One region of the Lysinibacillus sp. G4S2 genome, then DNA from elsewhere that is predicted to be linked to it. Evidence: riboswitches for the same ligand, from Rfam matches in the RefSeq annotation. Region 1 holds a riboswitch; each other region holds the start of a gene.

What was found. A riboswitch is a leader RNA that binds a small molecule or an ion and turns the genes downstream of it on or off. The one in region 1 is predicted to bind cobalamin.
Region 2: linked by a shared signal. The riboswitch ahead of QUF91_RS16780 ((2Fe-2S) ferredoxin domain-containing protein) and the one ahead of QUF91_RS03550 (FecCD family ABC transporter permease) in region 1 are both predicted to bind cobalamin.
Region 3: linked by a shared signal. The riboswitch ahead of QUF91_RS13075 (ABC transporter substrate-binding protein) and the one ahead of QUF91_RS03550 (FecCD family ABC transporter permease) in region 1 are both predicted to bind cobalamin.

Annotation. Positions count from the first base shown of each region.
Region 1 is NZ_JAUCFJ010000002.1:655,407-657,672, reverse strand. Features, by position in the region: gene QUF91_RS03555 (adenosylcobinamide amidohydrolase) at 1-304, opposite strand, end outside; gene QUF91_RS03550 (FecCD family ABC transporter permease) at 301-1,302, opposite strand; cobalamin riboswitch at 1,514-1,696, opposite strand; gene QUF91_RS03545 (hypothetical protein) at 1,811-1,969, shown strand; gene QUF91_RS03540 (acyl-CoA dehydrogenase family protein) at 2,013-2,266, opposite strand, start outside.
Region 2 is NZ_JAUCFJ010000002.1:3,251,656-3,253,921, forward strand. Features, by position in the region: gene cobJ (precorrin-3B C(17)-methyltransferase) at 1-631, opposite strand, end outside; gene QUF91_RS16780 ((2Fe-2S) ferredoxin domain-containing protein) at 636-1,007, opposite strand; cobalamin riboswitch at 1,150-1,333, opposite strand; cobalamin riboswitch at 1,576-1,760, shown strand; gene QUF91_RS16785 (energy-coupling factor ABC transporter permease) at 1,993-2,266, shown strand, end outside.
Region 3 is NZ_JAUCFJ010000002.1:2,547,471-2,549,736, reverse strand. Features, by position in the region: gene QUF91_RS13080 (precorrin-3B methylase) at 1-277, opposite strand, end outside; gene QUF91_RS13075 (ABC transporter substrate-binding protein) at 334-1,335, opposite strand; cobalamin riboswitch at 1,515-1,701, opposite strand; gene QUF91_RS13070 (elongation factor G) at 1,892-2,266, shown strand, end outside.

The DNA.
Region 1 (2,266 bases):
GATAACGTCCAAGTGATACCGCCTCACGTACACTGTTTGAAAAGGCATTTGCATGTAATTGTGGTAACACTGCCATTTTTTTTGCCAATGCACGGGCATTATAACTGCTAATATTTTTACCGTCTACTAATATAGTGCCTGCAGTTGCTGGTAGTATGCCACTCATTACTTTTAACAGTGTGGATTTTCCACTACCGTTCGGGCCTAAAATCCCTAATATTTTTCCTTTTTCAACGGAAAAACTTATATCCTGGACAATCGGCACGTCTTCATAGCCACCAGAAAGATGTTCAACAACAATCATGCCCGTCCCCCCTTGCTTCTACGTTGCTTATAAAAAATATAAGAAAAAACGGGTGCGCCAATAAATGCAGTAATTACGCCAATCGGTAGCTCTCTTGGCATAATAATTGTTCGAGCTATTAAATCACAAATAATGAGCAAAGTTGCCCCATTTAAAAATGATAATGGCAATAAATGACGGTGATCTGAACCCCAAAGCATCCGCGTCATATGTGGTACAACTAAGCCAACAAAACCAATCGTACCAGAAACCGCTACTGCTGCTCCTGTCAACATTGACCCGCCTACCAAAATTATATATTTACTACGCTTAACATTAACACCTAAATGCTTCGCGCGTTCCTCTCCATATAACAGAACATTTAACTCGCGTCTTTGTGTCCAAAGCATGATTGAGCCAATTATCACAAACGGAATAATCATTTGAACATAAGGCCAACCTCGCATTGATACTGAGCCGAGCAGCCATCCCATAACTTGTCGTAGCTCCTCACCAGATAATGCAATCATTAATGAAATCAAGGAGCCTAAAAATGAACTAAAGATGACCCCTGTTAAAATAAGAGTTTCCATTTTTAGCGTGCGGTCTACTATTCTAGCAAAGCCCATGACAGCTACCATCGTTAATATTGCACCTATCATACTGAAGATTGGCAATGCATAATTGCCTATTACTGGAATTGATATACTAAAGAAAATCGTCATAACTGCGCCAACTGATGCACCCGAGGAAACACCTAACGTATAAGGATCTGCCAAAGGATTTTTTAATAAGCCTTGAAAAGCTGCCCCTGCTATGGCAAGAGATGCCCCGACAAGTCCAGCCAGCAGAACTCGAGGTAAACGAATTTTCCATAAAATATTGGCAGCTGTTTCATCTGCCGCCTGATTCCACAATACTTCTAGTGGAATATGAACTGAGCCTATCGCTACGCCACACCAGATGCTAATAATTAGAAGCGTAATTGCTGTTACATAGGCTATAAACGTTCTACTCATTTAAAGGCTCTCCCCCTTAGTCAATCTGTGCCTATATTTAACAACTTGTTTTTCTGATTTATCGATGCATTTTAGCTTTTATCGCCTACGATTGTGAATTTATCGACATCAATCATACAAAACAAATAACCCCTCATCATAAAAAGATGAGGGGATCAAATTTGCACAAAAATACTTTTACAAAATCTACCACCCTATCCTCGTAGGCTGTAACGTGTTTTCTATAAAGGCAGGTCTCCTGGCTCGTGTTCCATTCGCTTTTCCATGCCTTCCCGAAATTTTCAGTGGCGCAAATTGAAAAAACTCACACATACAGTGGCGGGACCGCATCGGAATGACACCGATTTCCCTTTTCACTTTACATAAGTAAAGAACCTTTATAATTTTCAGTTGATTTTATTATACATGAAAAAAATAGAAGTCGCCTCGATTCGAGACAACTTCTAATCAAATCAATTATGCCCCGGCATAATTGCGTCCGGAGGCTTTAGACCAACATGATGTTTTTTTGTGCGAAAGCGTAGTGCTAGTGCAGCGTCAGCAACATGATGTTTTTTGTGCGAAAGTGCAGCGTCAGCAACAGTTGTTTTTTGTGCGAAAGCGCAGCGTCAGCAACATGATGTTGGTCACTCAGTTGTTACCACAAGACGTGGCGTTTTTAGACTAAGTTCCTCTATTTCGGCAGGAATTTGGACACCCGCTGAAAGAAGTTAAACTATATCAGAAAAATACTGAACCGTTTTCATTGGCGCACCCATTTCTCGCAATGCCCATGTGCTCTCTAAATAAATATCTGCTAGCTTTTCATATTTACCGCCGAATTTATGTGCCCATTCGATCGCTACAACACTTTCATATACATGTGCCATTTTTTCTGCAACCTTTTTTGCCTCAAACGTTTTCGTTGCTTCATCTAAGCCGCTAAATGTTCGCAATGTCAAGTCTAGTTTTGCTAATTGCTCCT
Region 2 (2,266 bases), 2.6 Mb from region 1:
TTGTAATTTCCTGGCGTTCACGATACGCGCTTTTCACAAGTCCTACCGGCGTATCTGGAGAGCGATATTCTAATAAAATTCGTTGTGCCTCCACAATTTGTCTCGTACGACGACCACTCTTTGGGTTATAAAGAGCAATAACAAAATCCGCCATTGCGGCTGCTTCTACTCGTTTTGCAATTAAATTCCAAGGCGTTAAGTGGTCACTTAAACTAATCGTACAGGCGTCATGCATAATCGGAGCACCTAGTAAACTTGCACACGAATTGATAGCCGAAATACCCGGAACAATTTCTACCTCAACACCAGTTGCTTCCGTCCAGCCTAGCTCGATTAATACCTCATACACTAATCCCGCCATGCCATAGACACCAGCATCTCCGCTCGAAATAACAGATACGATACTGCCTGCCTCTGCTTGGCGGACCGCTTCCTGTGCACGTGAAACCTCTTCTGTCATACCGGTACTAATAATTGACTTTGCACTTACTAAATCCTGAATAAGTTCAACATAAGTTTTATAGCCTATGATCATATCACTTTGTTGTAGTGCCTCCACAGCACGAGTCGTAATATGTTTAAAATCTCCAGGTCCAAAGCCAACTACGAAAATCTTCCCTTTTTGCGACATTTTGTTACCCCTCTTTCACCTTTTCAATACCTTTAATGGCTGTTGTTTGTGCTGTACGCTGTAACGAACCTTCACGCAGTGTAAAGACATGCTCATTATGTAACGATTCGTGATTTAAATCTTGAACAAGTGCCCGCGCATGCTCTGTGGTCGGCACACGGTACCAATTCCCTTGAGGATAAGCGATGACAACACAAGCATCCTTACACCTACCATTACAGCGTGTCCTTGTCGTATGTATTTCCTTATCAATCGCCAGCAACTGAATTTCATCACGGATTGCCTGTGTAATTTCCTCTCCATCTTTTTTCATACAGCTACTGCCATTGCAAATAAAAAGATGCGTTTTCATCCCCTCTAAATTCCATGTTGTCATTGTTGTTCTCCCCTCATTTGCTTTTAGGAAAAAGAAAAAACCTTTACTCTAGACGAAGAGTAAAGGTTTTGTAGAAGCCAAATTAAAACGAATATATACAGGTACTCGCTCTCGCTTCAACTTCTCCCTCCGAAAAGTTTGCATGCATTTATCGCAATAAGCAGGTTTCCTGACTTAAGCTTCCTTTTACTTTCGCGCCTTCCCGAGTTTTCACTAGTGGCATTTGCGATTTCATCAGCTATTACAGTAGCGGGGGCTGTATCGGATTTTCACCGATTTCCCTATTATCTCGAAAATATTCGAGCACTTATTGACGTTTTTATATGAAATTGTATTTTTTATGTAATAGAAATCTGTCTCTATCATAGCTTATTTTTTTAAAATTTCAATATTTCTTTCTTAATTTGTGGCATTTTTATTAATTATTCAGCAAATTTCCCCTAGAAAAAAGGGAAATTCCTCTTCTGTATTATCCGAATTTTCTACAATGCCCCTCAATTTAAAAAATTTTTCATAAAAAAGATAGCTTGTTTACGGAAATTCATGTTACACTTTGTCGTGAAATCTCACAACTTCATCTTTTTTCGGTGCGAATTGTTCATCAATTCGCTTAAAAGGGAAGCCGGTTTAAGTCCGGCGCGGTCCCGCCACTGTACTAGGGAGTTTTATAGATAATGTCACTGTCCAAAGGATGGGAAGGCCTATAAAACGTTGAACTAAAGCCAGGAGACCTGCCGAAAAATAAGTGATCGTTTCAACCTACGAGGATAGGTGTGCGCCTAGCAGATTAGATTTTTAATTACTTTTTTAGCTATGCACTTTTCCTGAATCGGAGAAGTGTTTTTTTTATCTTCATTTTCATCTCAAGGTGGTAGATGCGTACAGATATGGTTCCGGTTGAGGAGCAAAACACCTATTTTATGGCAAGGTGAAATAATTTCGTTCGCACGCTAATTCGAAAATTTTAATGTAAGGAGGAGAGATTTTGAAATTCTCAGGTTGGAAGCTTAGTTATTTCTTACTGGCATTTTTATTCGTGCCAAATCGTGCATTTGCTATGCATATCATGGAGGGCTTTTTGCCGATTGAATGGGCAATTTTTTGGTGGGTCATTTCCATTCCATTTATTATTTTAGGATTACGTTCAATTCGCAAAACCATTGATGAAAATCCTGAAACAAAAATGATACTAGGTTTATCGGGTGCCTTCGCCTTTGTGCTATCAGCCTTAAAAATCCCTTCTGTAACAGGGAGTTGCT
Region 3 (2,266 bases), 1.9 Mb from region 1:
CCACAATCGGTCCTTGCTTTGCCACATACAGGCCAGCGTCTTCTAGTTCCTCAATCGTATCTTCTACATCTTCTGTTGGAATTGATAGTAATATGCTATACGAGGCAGAGTATTTGATAGCACCAGTCTTCCCTACAACCTTTGCAATTGTTTGGAATTGTGCAGGAGTATAATGCTTATTTATAATACCGGGGCTTACTGCAAGACGAGTAAAATCGCCATTGTTATTTAACTTTTCAAAGGTTTTGTCCGGTATATTCGTATGGAATGCATTCATTGTTTAACGCTCCTTATAAAAAAGGGGCTAGCGTTTTGCTAACCCCAAATTTTTTTCTAGTTTTCAAAGCTCTCAGGATAGAAGCCCTTAGCTAATATTTGAATAGCTTCTGCAGCACGAACCCCTTCTGACGCAGCAGAAAGTGGTAAGATGACAAAACGTTCATTTTTAACTGCTTCCATTTCTTTCAACGCTGGATCATGTTTTAAGAATTTTATTTTTTCTTCCGCCGTTTTTTCTCCGTAATCAACGACAACAACGACTTCTGGATTACGCTCTACTGCATCTTCTTTTGATACCGTAGTCCATCCTGATTCCACATCACCAAAAATATTTTTACCGCCAGCAATCGTCACAAGCTCATTCATAAAGTTTTGTCCAGTGGTTAAGACATCTTTATCACCACTGTCATAAACTAAAACGCGTAGGTCTTTCTTATCTTGTGGTAATTTTGCACGAACAGCGTCTACATCCTTCGTCATTTGTTCAATTAAAGCTTCTCCACGATCCTCAACGCGAAAAATTTTTGCGATATTTCGAATATCTGTGAAAATATCTTTTAAAGTTGGTTTCGTCATATTTGAGGCTGTATGTAAATAAGTGTGAATCCCCAATGCCTCTAGCTCTTCCTGTGTACCAACACCTTTCTCCCCAAAGGCGCTTTTCCAACCTCCGTATATAAAGTCTGCTTCTGCATCAATAACCTGTTCCTTTGAAGGATACTGTTTAGCTAACACCGGCACATTATCGTATGCAGCTTGTAGGGGCTCATAAATTTTGTCATCTAAGTATGCCGTCCCTACCATTGAATCTTCCAAGCCTAACGCTAACATTATTTCTGTGACATGCTGATTTAAGCTAATCGCTTTTTTTGGTGCTTCCTTATATATTTGTGTTGTTCCATTATTTTCAATCGTAATTTCTGTCGTTTCAGCTTGCGAAGGCTCTACCTTCTCACCTTGTGCTGCTGATTCTGGTTTGTCCTTTGCATTACACGCGCCAAGTATAGCGATTAACGATATCGCAATGACAAGCCACAAGCTTTTCCATTTCTTCATGTCCTCTTCTCCTTTGCTGTTAACTATATAGAAAGAAATCTTTTGACTCCTTTGCTACCTGAATGACACTCGCTGATTTAAGTTAAAAAGGGCATAAAAAAATCCCCTTGTTTCCAAGAGGTTAGCATAGTGAAAGAAAGGTTCTTCAACCTATTCACTATCCCCATCCTCGTGGTTTAAGTAAAAAATACACATTGGCAGGTATCCTGGCTTAGGTTCATCATCTATACACCTTCCCATAGCATGGCTACAGTGGTATCTCGTATAGACTCCCCATTTACAGTTGCGGGACAGCATCGGATTCGCACCGATTTCCCTTTTAAGCAAATAATAAAAGTCATTTGCACCAATAAGTCGTTATATTTTTTGTTGTCAATGATATTGATAAACTAGCAAAAGAAATTTTTGGTCGCAATCTCACAAAAAATCCATAAAATCATAATCATGAATATATTAGCACTATTTCGACATAAATACTAACTATTTTACACGAAATCTTTTTCTAGTAATTCTGTTACAATGGTGAAAGATGAAAAATAGAAACGGGGATTTTTTTATGCATGTAACAATTGGTGTACTCGCTCACGTTGATGCAGGAAAAACTACATTTTCTGAGCAGTTACTATTTCATACAAAAAGTATTCAAGCCCGCGGACGAGTGGATCACCAGGATACATTTCTAGATAATCATGAGCTAGAGCGTCAGCGAGGTATTACAATTTTTGCAGAGCAAGGTCGTATGACGATTGGAAATGATACATATACGTTAATTGATACACCTGGGCACGTCGATTTTTCACCAGAAATGGAACGTGCTATTCGTGTTATGGATTATGCCATCATTGTTATAAGTGCCGTCGAAGGAGTGCAAGGCCATACCGAAACAGTGTGGCAACTTTTACGCCAATATCACGTCCCAACCTTCTTCTTT